2 regions of the Maricaulis virginensis genome follow, and region 2 is predicted to be linked to the other one. Evidence: predicted binding sites of a transcription regulator. Region 2 holds the regulator's gene; the other holds the start of a gene.
What was found. Region 2 encodes HrcA, which represses chaperone genes, less so after heat shock. Its sites were predicted from a motif close to GTTAGCANTCNNNNNNNNNGANTGCTAAC; they were not measured.

Region 1 (6,103 bases), on a different contig from region 2:
CGAGGGCCGCCTGACAGAGGCCCGGATCGACGCGTCTGTCGCGCGGCTCGATGTGCTGCGGGCGCGGGTGGCTTAGAGGCGCGATACCCTTTTCTTCTCTGCCGTCATCCCCCGGCTTGTCCGGGGGACCTCGTCCATCCCGTTTGTGGACCGCGCGGGCCGGTTATATCGGTGAAATCGCCACGTCGTGAGTTGAGGTCCCCCGGACAAGCCGGGGGATGACGAAGTGTGGGAGAGGAAAGTGGAAAACCTACTCCTCCACCGTCTCCTCACCCGTCAGATACGTATCCAGGAAACTCACATACGCTTCCGACGCCGCGATCCGGTTCTCGCGGCGGCGGAAGCCGTGGCCTTCATCGGGGAAGAGGACGTATTCGACCGGCACGCCATTGGCGCGGACGGCCTCGACCAGCTCGTCGCTTTCCACCTGCAGCACGCGCGGATCATTGGCGCCCTGGATCACCAGCAGCGGCTTGGTGACATTCTCGGCATGGAAGAGCGGCGAGATGGCGCGGTGGCGTTCGGCATCGGTCGCCGGATCGCCCATCTCGTCGTACAGCGCCTCGCGGAAGCTTTCCCACCAGGGCGGGATGGAGGCGAGGGTGCGCTCCCAGTTGGTAACACCGAAGATATTGATCCCGACCTCGAAAGCGTCCGGGTGGAAGGTGAGGGCCGCCGCGGTCATGAAGCCGCCATAGGAGCCGCCGATCACGCCGACCCTGTCGGCATCGACCCAGTCCTGCTGGCGCAGCCAGTCGCCTGCGGCAACGATGTCGCGCAGGTCTTCCTCGCCATGGCGGCGGTCGTCCATATGGTAGAAGGTCTTGCCGTAACCGGACGAGCCGCGATTATTGGCGGCGTAGACGGCATAGCCGTGATTGACCAGGTGCTGGATGGTGGCGGAATAGCCGATCCGGCTCTGCCCGCCCGGACCGCCATGCACCCAGACCAGGGCCGGCACCGGATTGTCGGCACTGGCGCCATGCGGCCGGTAGAGAATACCGGGGATTTCCAGCCCGTCGAAGCTTTCAAAGCGAACGACTTCGGCTTCCACCATTTCGGCCTCGGAAATCGCCGGGTTGAGGGCATTGGTCAGCTGGGCGTGATCCTGGCTGGCCAGGTCGACGACATGCAGGTTCGCCGGCGAGGTCGCGCTGTCGATCAGGAAAGCGATCCGGCCCTCGTCGCGCGAGAAACGCACCGAGCCGAGATCGCCGGCCGGCAGCTCGGGCAGGTCCAGCGCCGCGCCGCTCTGCGTGTCGATGATCGAGACTTCCGTGCGCGCATCGGCATTGATGCCGGAGACGCGATAGCGGCCCGAGGGCGAATAGGTGACGAAGGAGACGTCCCAGTCGGCCTCGATCAGCGGCGCGGTGTGGCCGCTCGCCAGATCATAGGTCCAGGCCTGGTTGAACTCGCCATGCTCATCGGTGGCATAGACGAGGGCCGTGCTGTCGGGCGTGAAGGTGTAGACGCCGTGGGCGATATTGCCCTCGTGCTCTGTGATCAGCCGCGGTGTGGCATCGCCGGAGGCCAGGTCGACCAGCAGGATATCGCTGTCGGCGGAGGTGCGGTTGCGTACCAGGGCGAGCCAGCGGCCGTCCGGGCTGACATCGCCGATCTCCAGCGCATCGTCATTCTGGAACACCACGCCGCTCTCATAGCTCAGCGTGTCATAGGCGTAGATATCCATGGCGCTCTGGTCGCGCTCATTGGTCAGCACCCACATGTCATTGCCGTCCGGCGACCAGCCGAGGAATTGCGCGCGCACCTCCTCGCCCGGCGTGATGTCGTTGAGGCGCCCGTCGAGCTCGCGCACATAGATATGGCTGATCTCGTTGCCGCCGCTGTCGGCGGTGACCACGGCGCGATCATCATTCGGGAACCAGCTCAGGGCGTAGGTCGCGTTCGTCTCCGAAGCGGTCAGTGCCTCACGCGCCCCGCTGGCCGGGTCGACCGCATAGGCGTTGAACACGCCGGTCTCGTCCGAGGAGATCAGGATCCGGCTGTCATCCGCCGACCAGGCAAAGCCCGCCGAGGAGGCGAGACCGAAACTCGTGGTCTGATGGAAGGTGGCGGCGTCGTATTGCGTGACGGTGGCAGCCGGTCCGGCAGCATCTGTTTCGCCCGATGCAGCCTGCGTGCCGGTATCTGCCGGCTGGCAGGCGGCCAGAAGGCCGGCCAGCACCAGGCTGGAACCCGTGATCCGGTATGTCATGTCTGTCCCCTCGATAAGCTGCGCGGAGTTTAGCGCGACTTTCCTCCCAATCCCATGGGGAAGTGGGCCGTTGGGGCGGCTCGGAGTGCCGGGCAACCGGCTCTGCTGATCCTTTCCTCTTTGAGGGACATGTACCTCTGGTACGTGTCCCTCGATTCAGCAAAAGAAAAGGCCCGCTCATCCGAGCGGGCCTTCCTTTAAGCGTTCAGCTGAACGGCAAGACTACATCATGCCGCCCATACCGCCCATGCCACCCATGTCCGGCATGCCGGCGCCTTCTTCCTTCGGCGCTTCCGCGACGGCAGCTTCCGTCGTGATCAGCAGCGAAGCGACCGAGGCAGCGTCCTGCAGGGCCGTGCGGACGACCTTGGCCGGGTCGATCACGCCGAAGGCCAGCATGTCGCCGTATTCTTCGGTCTGGGCGTTGAAGCCGAAGGTCGCGCTGGGGTTTTCCATGACCTTGCCGACCACGATCGAGCCTTCGACACCGGAGTTTTCCGAGATCTGGCGGATCGGAGCCTGCAGGGCACGGGCGATGATCGCGATGCCCTGGGTCTGGTCGGCATTGTCGCCTTCCAGGCCGGCCAGCTTGGCCGAGGCTTTCAGCAGGGCGACGCCGCCGCCCGGCACGATGCCTTCTTCCACCGCAGCGCGGGTGGCGTTCAGGGCGTCGTCAACACGGTCCTTCTTCTCTTTCACTTCGATCTCGGTGGCACCGCCGACCTTGATCACGGCCACGCCGCCGGCGAGCTTCGCCAGGCGTTCCTGCAGCTTCTCGCGGTCATAATCGGAGGTGGTTTCCTCGACCTGGCGGCGGATCTGGCTGACGCGCGCCTCGATGTCGGCCTTCGCGCCGGTGCCGTCGACGATCGTCGTGTCATCCTTGGTGATGTTGACGCGCTTGGCCGAGCCCAGCATGTCGAGCGTCACCGTTTCCAGCTTGATGCCGAGGTCTTCGGAGATGACCTGGCCGCCGGTCAGGATAGCGATGTCTTCCAGCATGGCCTTGCGGCGATCGCCGAAGCCCGGAGCCTTCACGGCTGCGATCTTCAGGCCGCCACGCAGCTTGTTGACCACGAGGGTGGCCAGCGCTTCGCCTTCGACGTCTTCCGCGATGATCAGCAGCGGACGGCCGGACTGCACGACCGACTCGAGGATCGGCAGCATCGGCTGCAGCGAGGTCAGCTTCTTTTCGAAGAGCAGGATATAGGGCTCTTCCAGCTCGGCCTGCATCTTGTCGGCATCGGTGATGAAGTAGGGCGACAGGTAGCCGCGGTCGAACTGCATGCCTTCCACGACATCCAGCTCGGTTTCCAGCGACTTGGCTTCTTCGACCGTGATCACGCCTTCATTGCCGACCTTGGCCATGGCCTTGGCGATCATCTCGCCGATTTCCGTGGCGCCGTTGGCGGAGATGGTGCCGACCTGGGCGACTTCGTCAGAGCCCTTGATCGGGGTGGAGACGGCCTTGATTTCCTCGATGACCAGGGCGACGGCCTTGTCGATGCCGCGCTTCAGGTCCATCGGGTTCATGCCGGCGGCAACCGACTTCATGCCTTCGCGGACGATGGACTGGGCCAGGACCGTGGCGGTCGTGGTGCCGTCGCCGGCGACGTCATTGGTCTTGGACGCCACTTCGCGCAGCATTTGCGCGCCCATGTTCTCGAACCTGTCGGCCAGTTCGATTTCCTTGGCGACGGAGACGCCGTCCTTCGTGGTGCGCGGAGCGCCGAAGGATTTCTCGATCACGACATTGCGGCCCTTCGGACCGAGCGTGACCTTCACGGCGTTGGCGAGGATATCGACGCCGCGCAGCATGCGCTCGCGGGCATCGGTACCGAAATGTACGTCTTTAGCAGCCATTGCTTTATTCCTGTGTGTTGGGTGTCTCGAGGGATCTTCGGAAGGGCGGCCGCCTTAGGCGCCCATGATGCCGAGGATGTCGGATTCTTTCATGATCAGGAGTTCTTCGCCGTTCAGCGTGACTTCGGTGCCCGACCACTTGCCGAACAGGACGCGGTCACCGGCCTTCACGTCGAGCGGGCGGACCGTGCCGTCTTCCTTGATCGCGCCACCGCCGACGGCCACGATCTCGCCTTCCTGGGGCTTTTCCTTGGCCGTATCCGGGATGATGATCCCGCCCTTGGTCGTGGACTCTTCTTCGACGCGCTTCACCAGCACGCGGTCGTGCAGAGGACGAAAGGTCATCTTGGTCTATCTCCAAAAAGAGGACTGTGGTTCCTGGCAGGGCCGGGACTTAGCACTCACCCCGGCCGACTGCTAACAGCGGGCAGATAAGGCGCGGGGTGCGAAGCGTCAAGAGGCGCCGATTGCAAAAAATGCGACTGCGCGCAGTGCGGCGCGAACGAATTGCGGTCATCGCGCGTTCATGTGATGGACCATACATCCGACGTTGCAACGCCTGTCACATTTCAGGTTATGATCGCAACCGGTTGCGTAGCTGAGAGGGAAACCCGATGAAACTTCGCACTGCAGTCGTCACGTCCCTGGCGGCGCTGGCGGTAACCGCCTGCACCACCACCGACCCCTATACCGGCGAGACCCGCCCCAACTACACCGGGCGCGGCGTGCTCCTGGGTGCGGCCGCAGGCGCGGCCCTGGGCTATCTCACCAATACCAATGACAGCGAGGAAGGCCGCACCAACGCCCTGATCGGCGCCGGTATCGGCGCGCTGGCCGGTGGTGCCATCGGCAATTACATGGACCGTCAGGAGGCGGCCATGCGCGAGGCGCTGAGCGATACCGGCGTCGGCGTGCGCCGTGAAGGCAATGATCTTCGCCTGATCATGCCGGGCGATGTCACCTTCGCCACCAACTCGGCCGACATCCAGGGCCAGTTCTATGGCATTCTCAGCGATGTCTCGACGGTGCTGAACCGTTATCCGGCGACCTATGTCGACGTGGTCGGCCATGCCGACTCGACCGGTCCGGCGGACTACAACCAGACGCTTTCGGAAAACCGGGCGCTGTCCGTCGCCAACTATCTGATCGCCCAGGGCGTGATGCGCGACCGCTTCTACGTCGCCGGCATGGGCGAGCGCTCGCCGATCGCGTCGAACGACACGCCGTCGGGCCGCCAGCAGAACCGCCGCGTGGAAATCCTAATCCGGCCGCACACGACGTCGTAGGGCGTTGCCGTCTCTCCTCCCCGCGGTCAGCGGGGAGGGGGACCGCGCAGCGGTGGAGGGGCGCCGCGCACCGGCCCACTTCCCCACGTGGTGGGGAAGAAACAACACGGCCCGCTTCGGCGGGCCGTTTTAGTTTATGCATTCCAATAAAGATCAATATGTTGGATAGATGTGCCGGGTCAGGGTTTACCTTCGTTAACCAAACGACAACCGGCAGCGACGCAGATTAACCTTCAAGCATTCGTGACGATTCGCTGCATCGGAAGGCCAGCATGCCCCGCGCGCTCGATATTCTTATCCTCATGACCTACGTCGCCATCGCGACCGTGGCCGCGATCGGTTTCGAGTGGCTCGGCCTGATGTCCGGCATGACCGCCTGGATGATGGGCGCGATCGTGTTCATCGTCGCCGGCATGGCCCATTCCGCAGCGTCGCGCTCGCAGGAGCGTCGCACGCTGGAAAAGGAAATCCACAATCTCAAGGCCTCCAACCTGGCGCTCGCCGAGGAGTTCGAGGCAGCCCAGAAGCGGATCGACGCGATCACCGACGAGCTGCGCGCCGAAGCGGTCGAGCGCGACAATGCGCTGGTGCACGAGGTGAAAGTGCTCGAAGACCTCGTCCGCCGTGTCGGCGGTCCCCGCGAGGTTGGCGCCCGTACCGGTACCGGACAGGCCGCAAGCGGCGGCTCGACCGATATCGACACCGTGCGCGATGCGCTCAGCGCCAACCGGGTCGA
Region 2 (6,103 bases):
CGTCATCGCCCTTCGGCCGGTAGACGTTGAAGTCGCAATAGGGACAGATACGGGCACAATAGGGCCAGTGCACATACAGCCCCAGCGCATTGCCGGGGCCGGAGGCCGGCCCGTCGCTCACGATCCGAATTCCGCCGCGATCATCGCAGCCAGGGCCCGGGCGCGATGGCTGAGTTGGCGTTTTTCCTCGGGCGCCATCTCGCCGAAGGTGCGGCGCTCGCCCGCCGGGCAGAAGACCGGGTCATAGCCGAACCCGCCCTTACCGCGCGGCGGCCAGATGATCGTGCCCGCCACTTCGCCGCGATAACGGCTGATCGATCCGTCAGGCCGGGCGAGGGCAATCACGCTGACAAAGCGCGCCGTACGGTCGGCCGCCTCGCCCAGTTCGTCATGCACCCGCTGCATGGCCCGGCCGAAATCGCGCGGCTCGCCGGCCCAGCGGGCGGAATAGATGCCGGGCGCCCCGTCCAGCGCATCGACGGACAGTCCGGAATCATCCGCCAGGCAGGTGAGGCCCGTCGCCTCGCAGGCGGCCCGCGCCTTGAGCGCAGCATTACCCTCGAATGTCGGCTCGGTTTCTTCGGGTTCAGGAAGGTCAAGTTCAACAGCGCTTTTCAGGGCGATCCCGCGGGGTGCGAGAATGTCCCGCAACTCCTTGATCTTGCCCGCATTATGGCTTGCGAGAACCCAGGTTTCACCGTCTGAAATCGCCATTATTCCGGTCCTCTTTTATCGCCTTTCGAAAAATTCATATCGAAAAACGATATTTTTCGCTTGCGCACCCGCCGCCTCTCGTTTATCGATAAACAACAAGGACGGGAGACACCGTCCCGCGTACCACGAATGACAACGGTAATTGGTCAGATTAAAGCAGAAAGGAAACAGTCAAATGGTCAGGTCCGGAAATTCGAGCATGCAGGTCGTCGCGTCCATCGCGGTCAATGCCATGCTGCTGATCTCGGTTGCGGCCGGCGCGTTCTACGCGATTGCACCGGTTGCTGCATGATTGCTACTGACGGGTGAGGCCTGACGGGCGGACGCGCCGCTCACAGGCCTCATTCGCAAGCCGCATTGCCTATGGGAAGGGGCGGGCATGAAAACACTGGGCCAAGGATCGCTCGCATCCATTGTGAAGATCATCCTGGATGTCGTCTGGTATCTGGGCTGGGTCCTTTTGAGTTTCGCCGCGCTGGTCCTGCTGGCTGCCGCTGCCACGCTCGTCATGGATTTCCTCGGCTATTCGCCGGGTGTTGTCACAGAGCTTTTCCAGTCGATCCGCGAACACGGCTGGCTTTTCCCGCTGCTGGTCACCGAGATCATCGCGTTCATGATCGTGATCGACCGGCTGCGCCGCATTTCCTCGACCCTGATCGCGGGCGACCCCTTTGTGCCGGAAAATGCCGGGCATCTGCGGGTCATTGCGATCGCCATCGCCGGCTACCAGGTTCTGCGTCACGTCACGCAGGGGGCCGTTGCGATGCTGCTGACCATGATGGACCAGCCCGTTCTGGGCGGTCTGGAACTCACGGCGACGGCGAATATCGACCTGGGCGCCTGGTTCGCGGTGGTCGCGCTGCTGGTACTCGCGGAGATCTTCCGCGAAGGTGCGAAAATGCGCCAAGAACAGAAACTCACGATTTAGGGAGGCGCCATTCATGCCCATTCGCGTCACCCTGGACCGTATGCTCCTTGAGCGCCGCATGTCGCTGACCGAATTGTGCGACCGTGTCGGCATCACCATGGCCAACCTGTCCATCCTCAAGACGGGCAAGGCCAAGGCCGTGCGCTTCTCCACGCTGGAGGCGCTGTGCCGCGAACTCGACTGCCAGCCGGGCGACCTGCTGAGCTTCGATGATGACGAGGATGAAGACGGCCGCGACGCCGCCGAATAGGCGCGGAAGGCCTCGGCAGAACACGAAACTTCGCCGTCCCTCATACCGGCGAAGCAGACGGCGGGGGTGGGCCTGCACGGAAGACCCTCCCTCACGGAAGGGGCCCTTCCCAAAGAGCCCGTGCGGGCCATTTCCAGCCCCCCAGCGCACTCCCGCCGTCTGTCTCTTGCTAGCAATTTGCCGCAATTTCCGAAGGATAACGCCACCGGCCGCGCTGGCAAGCGCGTTGACCCCACACCGCTTTCCCCGGACCCCGTTCCGGGGCCCGGCATACGAAGGCATTTGTGCTCAGTTTGTCAGCAGTCACAGGGCCGGAATGCGCTGTGCGCCTCCGGGGAAACCGGTCCAAGGATGGGTCGCGGGCGCTACCCCTTCAACGCCGCCAGCTGAGCGGCGCACAGATCGGTCACGCCGGCCTTGGCGAGGGCGAAGAGTTCGTGGAAATCGCTTTCCGGGATCGGCTTGTCCTCGGCGGTCGCCTGGATCTCGACAATACCGCCGGTATTGGTGAGGACGAAATTGGCGTCGGCTGCGGCGCGGCGGTCTTCCTCGTATTCCAGGTCGAGGCGGGTTTCCCCGTCGATCACACCGCAGGAAATCGCGGCGAGCTGGCCATGCACCGGATCGGCTTTCAGCAGGCCTTCCTCGATCAGATAGCCGGTGGCCTGTTTCAGGGCCACCCAGGCGCCGGTGATGGCCGCTGTGCGGGTGCCGCCATCGGCCTGGATGACATCGCAGTCGACGGTGATCTGGCGTTCGCCCAGCGCCTTGAGGTCGACCACGGCCCGCAGGGAGCGGCCGATCAGGCGCTGGATTTCCTGCGTGCGGCCGGACTGTTTGCCCGCCGCCGCCTCGCGGCGTCCCCGGGTGTGCGTGGCACGTGGCAGCATGCCGTATTCCGCCGTCACCCAGCCCTTGCCGCCACCGCGCAGCCAGGGCGGGACGCTGTCTTCGATGCTCGCCGTGCACAGCACGTGCGTGCCGCCGAAGCGGGCCATGCAGGAGCCTTCGGCATAGACGGAAACACCGGCTTCCAGGCTGATCTCGCGCAGTGCGTCGCGGGCGCGTCCGAAGGGTCTCATGCATTTCTCCACGTCTTGATACCGGCCGCTCCTAGCGGCATGTGCGCATCGCTTCAAGCGCCGCGGCAGGGATCGCAGACAGGAATAGAGAATTGAACCGGCGCAAAGCGGAGATTAATTGAATGGCATGGCTGATACGCGACCCGAATCGACCCTGGCCGCCCTGGACGGACGGATGCGCACGATCTTCCGCGAGATCGTGGAAGCCTATCTGCGCTCCGGCGAGCCGGTCGGTTCGCGCACGCTGTCGCAGACCGGCAATCTGTCGCTGTCGCCGGCCTCGATCCGCAACACCATGTCCGACCTGGCCCAGATGGGCCTTCTGACCGCACCCCATTCCAGCGCCGGCCGCATGCCCACCCATGCCGGTCTGCGCCTGTTCGTCGACGGACTGTTGCAGGTCGGCCAGCTGACCGAGGACGAGCGCAAGGCGATCGAGGGCAAGGTGACCCGCTCGGGCCGCACCCAGCAGGACCTTCTGTCGGAAGCCTCATCCCTGCTGTCGGGCCTGGCAGGCGGGGCCGGCCTGGTTGTCACGCCCAAGCGCGAGGCACCGCTGCGGCATGTCGAATTCGTGCCGCTCTCGCCGCAGGAAGTGCTCGCCGTGCTCGTTTTCGAGGACGGCACGGTGGAGAACCGGCTGATGCGCGCACCGGACGGCATGCCGCCGGTGACGCTGATCGAGGCCGGCAATTATCTTTCGGCCCGGCTGAAGGGGCGCTCCCTCGCCGAGGCGCGCAAGGCGATCGAGGCCGAGATCGCCCAGCGCCGCTCCCAGCTGGACAGTGCCGCAGAAGACCTGGTCAAGCAGGGCCTGGCCGACTGGTCCGGCGGCTCGGCCGAGCGCGCCCTGATCGTGCGCGGCCAGGCCCGGCTGCTGGAAAGCGTCGATGCGGCAGGCGATCTCGAGCGGATCCGGCTGCTGTTCGAGGACATCGAACGCAAGGAAGAGCTGATCACCCTGCTGGACAAGGCCCGCGACGGCGATGGCGTGCGCCTGTTCATCGGCGCCGAGAACCCGCTTTTCAGTCTGTCGGGTTCAAGCGTGATCGTGGCTCCCTATATGAATTCCGACCAGGAAATCATCGGGGCGCTGGGTGTAATTGGCCCCACCCGTTTGAACTATGCGCGTGTTATCCCCCTTGTCGACTACACCGCCCGTGTCGTCGGACAGATCCTCGACGGCACGCGATCTTGAGAGTGAAAGCGAATGAGCGAGACCGAAAACAGCAAGCCTGAAGACAACGGCCAGCCCGAGACGGAAGACGCCGCCGCGACCCCGCAAGCGGGCGCGGAGGACACGGCCGGCGAGACCGGTGCCGATGCGTCGCCGGACGATGCGATCGTGAAGCTGACGGCCGAGCTGGATTCCATGCGCGACAAGCTGTTGCGCGCCCTGGCCGAGGCCGAGAATACCCGCCGCCGGGCCGAGCGCGATGTCGCCGATGCCCGCAGCTATGCGGTATCCAGCTTCGCCAAGGACATGCTGGACGTGTCCGACAATCTGTCGCGGGCGGTCGGCGCCGTCGATCCCGCGACGCTGGACGGCGCACCGGACGCGGTGAAGAACCTCGTCGAAGGGGTGGCGATGACCGAGAAGGCCCTGCTCTCCAAGATGGAGCGGCATGGCGTGAAGAAGGTCGATCCCCAGCCGGGTGACGCCTTCGACCCGCACCGCCACCAGGCCGTCGCCCAGATCCCGTCCGACCAGCCCAATGGCCGCATCGCCTCGGTGATGCAGACCGGTTTCGTGATCGGCGAACGCACCCTGCGCGCCGCCATGGTTGCCGTCTCGGCGGGCAATCCGTCCGGCGACGGCAATACGTCAGGCGGTAACGGCGTCGACGTCACCGCCTGACGGGACATCGCATCAACAACACCCGTTTTCGCCGCGCCCCCTCGCAAGGGGCGCGGCGAAAGTCCATGATGAGCCCGTCATGAAACGGGGTTGAAAATCATGTCGATGCTGCCGCAATGGGCAATGGACGCGCTGAACATCCTGACCCAGCTCCTTGTGCTGGCGCTGGGCGCCGCGGCGCTGGCGATGATCGTCATGTACATCATTGATCGCGCCCAGACCGCCGATGCGGTGCGCCGCAACTACCCGCTGGTCGGCCGCTTCCGGAACCTGTTCACGACGCTGGGCGAGTTCTTCCGCCAGTATTTCTTCGCCATGGACCGCGAGGAACTGCCCTTCAACCGGGCGGAGCGCGACTGGGTCTACCGGTCGGCCCAGGGCGAGGGCGGCACCGTGCCCTTCGGCTCCACCAAGCCGATGGACAAGGCCGGCACGGCGCTCTTCGTCAATTGCGCCTTTCCGCTGCTCGACGATCATGCCGCCGCCACCGAACCCCTGCGCATCGGACCGCACGCCCGCCACCCCTATGATGCGCCCTCCTTCTTCAATATTTCCGGCATGAGCTATGGGGCACTGTCGAAACCCGCGGTGCAGGCCCTGTCGCGCGGCGCGGCGAAGGCCGGGATCTGGCTGAACACCGGCGAGGGCGGGCTCTCGCCCTGGCATCTGGAGGGCGGCTGCGACATCGTCTTCCAGATCGGTACCGCCAAGTATGGCGTGCGCAATGCGGCCGGCGGGCTGGATGATCAGCGCCTGCGCGACATGGCCGATATCGATGCGGTGAAGATGTTCGAGCTGAAGCTTTCCCAGGGCGCCAAGCCGGGCAAGGGCGGCATCCTGCCGGCCGAGAAGGTGTCGGCGGAAGTCGCGGAGATCCGGGGCATTCCGGTCGGCGAGGCCTCGATCTCGCCGAACCGGCATCCCGAATTCGACGATGTCGACGGCCTGCTCGACATGATCGGGCATATCCGCGAGGTCACCGGCAAGCCGGTGGGGCTGAAGGCGGTGATCGGCGCCCATGGCTGGATCGAGGACATGTGCGAGGCGGTCACACGCCGCGGCACGGAGAGCGCGCCGGATTTCTTCACCATCGACAGCGGCGATGGCGGCACCGGCGCGGCGCCGATGGCGCTGATGGACAATGTCGGCCTGACGATCCGCGAAAGCCTGCCCATGGTGGTCGATATTCTCGAGCGCTACGGCCTGCGCGGCCGGGTGCGGGTGATCGCGACGGGCAAGCTGCTGCTGCCGGGTGCCGTGGCCTGGGCGCT

Region 1: a site for HrcA is predicted at 4,475-4,503, ahead of groES (co-chaperone GroES). Genes of this name have one in related genera too.

The regions. Positions count from the first base shown of each region.
Region 1 is NZ_BSFE01000013.1:76,847-82,949, forward strand. Features, by position in the region: gene PKE71_RS16435 (glycoside hydrolase family 3 protein) at 1-76, shown strand, start outside; gene PKE71_RS16440 (S9 family peptidase) at 251-2,218, opposite strand; gene groL (chaperonin GroEL) at 2,441-4,081, opposite strand; gene groES (co-chaperone GroES) at 4,136-4,426, opposite strand; gene PKE71_RS16455 (OmpA family protein) at 4,696-5,367, shown strand; gene PKE71_RS16460 (EAL domain-containing protein) at 5,640-6,103, shown strand, end outside.
Region 2 is NZ_BSFE01000012.1:86,264-92,366, forward strand. Features, by position in the region: gene hemW (radical SAM family heme chaperone HemW) at 1-121, opposite strand, end outside; gene rdgB (RdgB/HAM1 family non-canonical purine NTP pyrophosphatase) at 118-714, opposite strand; gene PKE71_RS15955 (DUF2975 domain-containing protein) at 1,094-1,642, shown strand; gene PKE71_RS15960 (helix-turn-helix domain-containing protein) at 1,656-1,892, shown strand; gene rph (ribonuclease PH) at 2,258-2,974, opposite strand; gene hrcA (heat-inducible transcriptional repressor HrcA) at 3,102-4,172, shown strand; gene grpE (nucleotide exchange factor GrpE) at 4,185-4,832, shown strand; gene PKE71_RS15980 (FMN-binding glutamate synthase family protein) at 4,938-6,103, shown strand, end outside.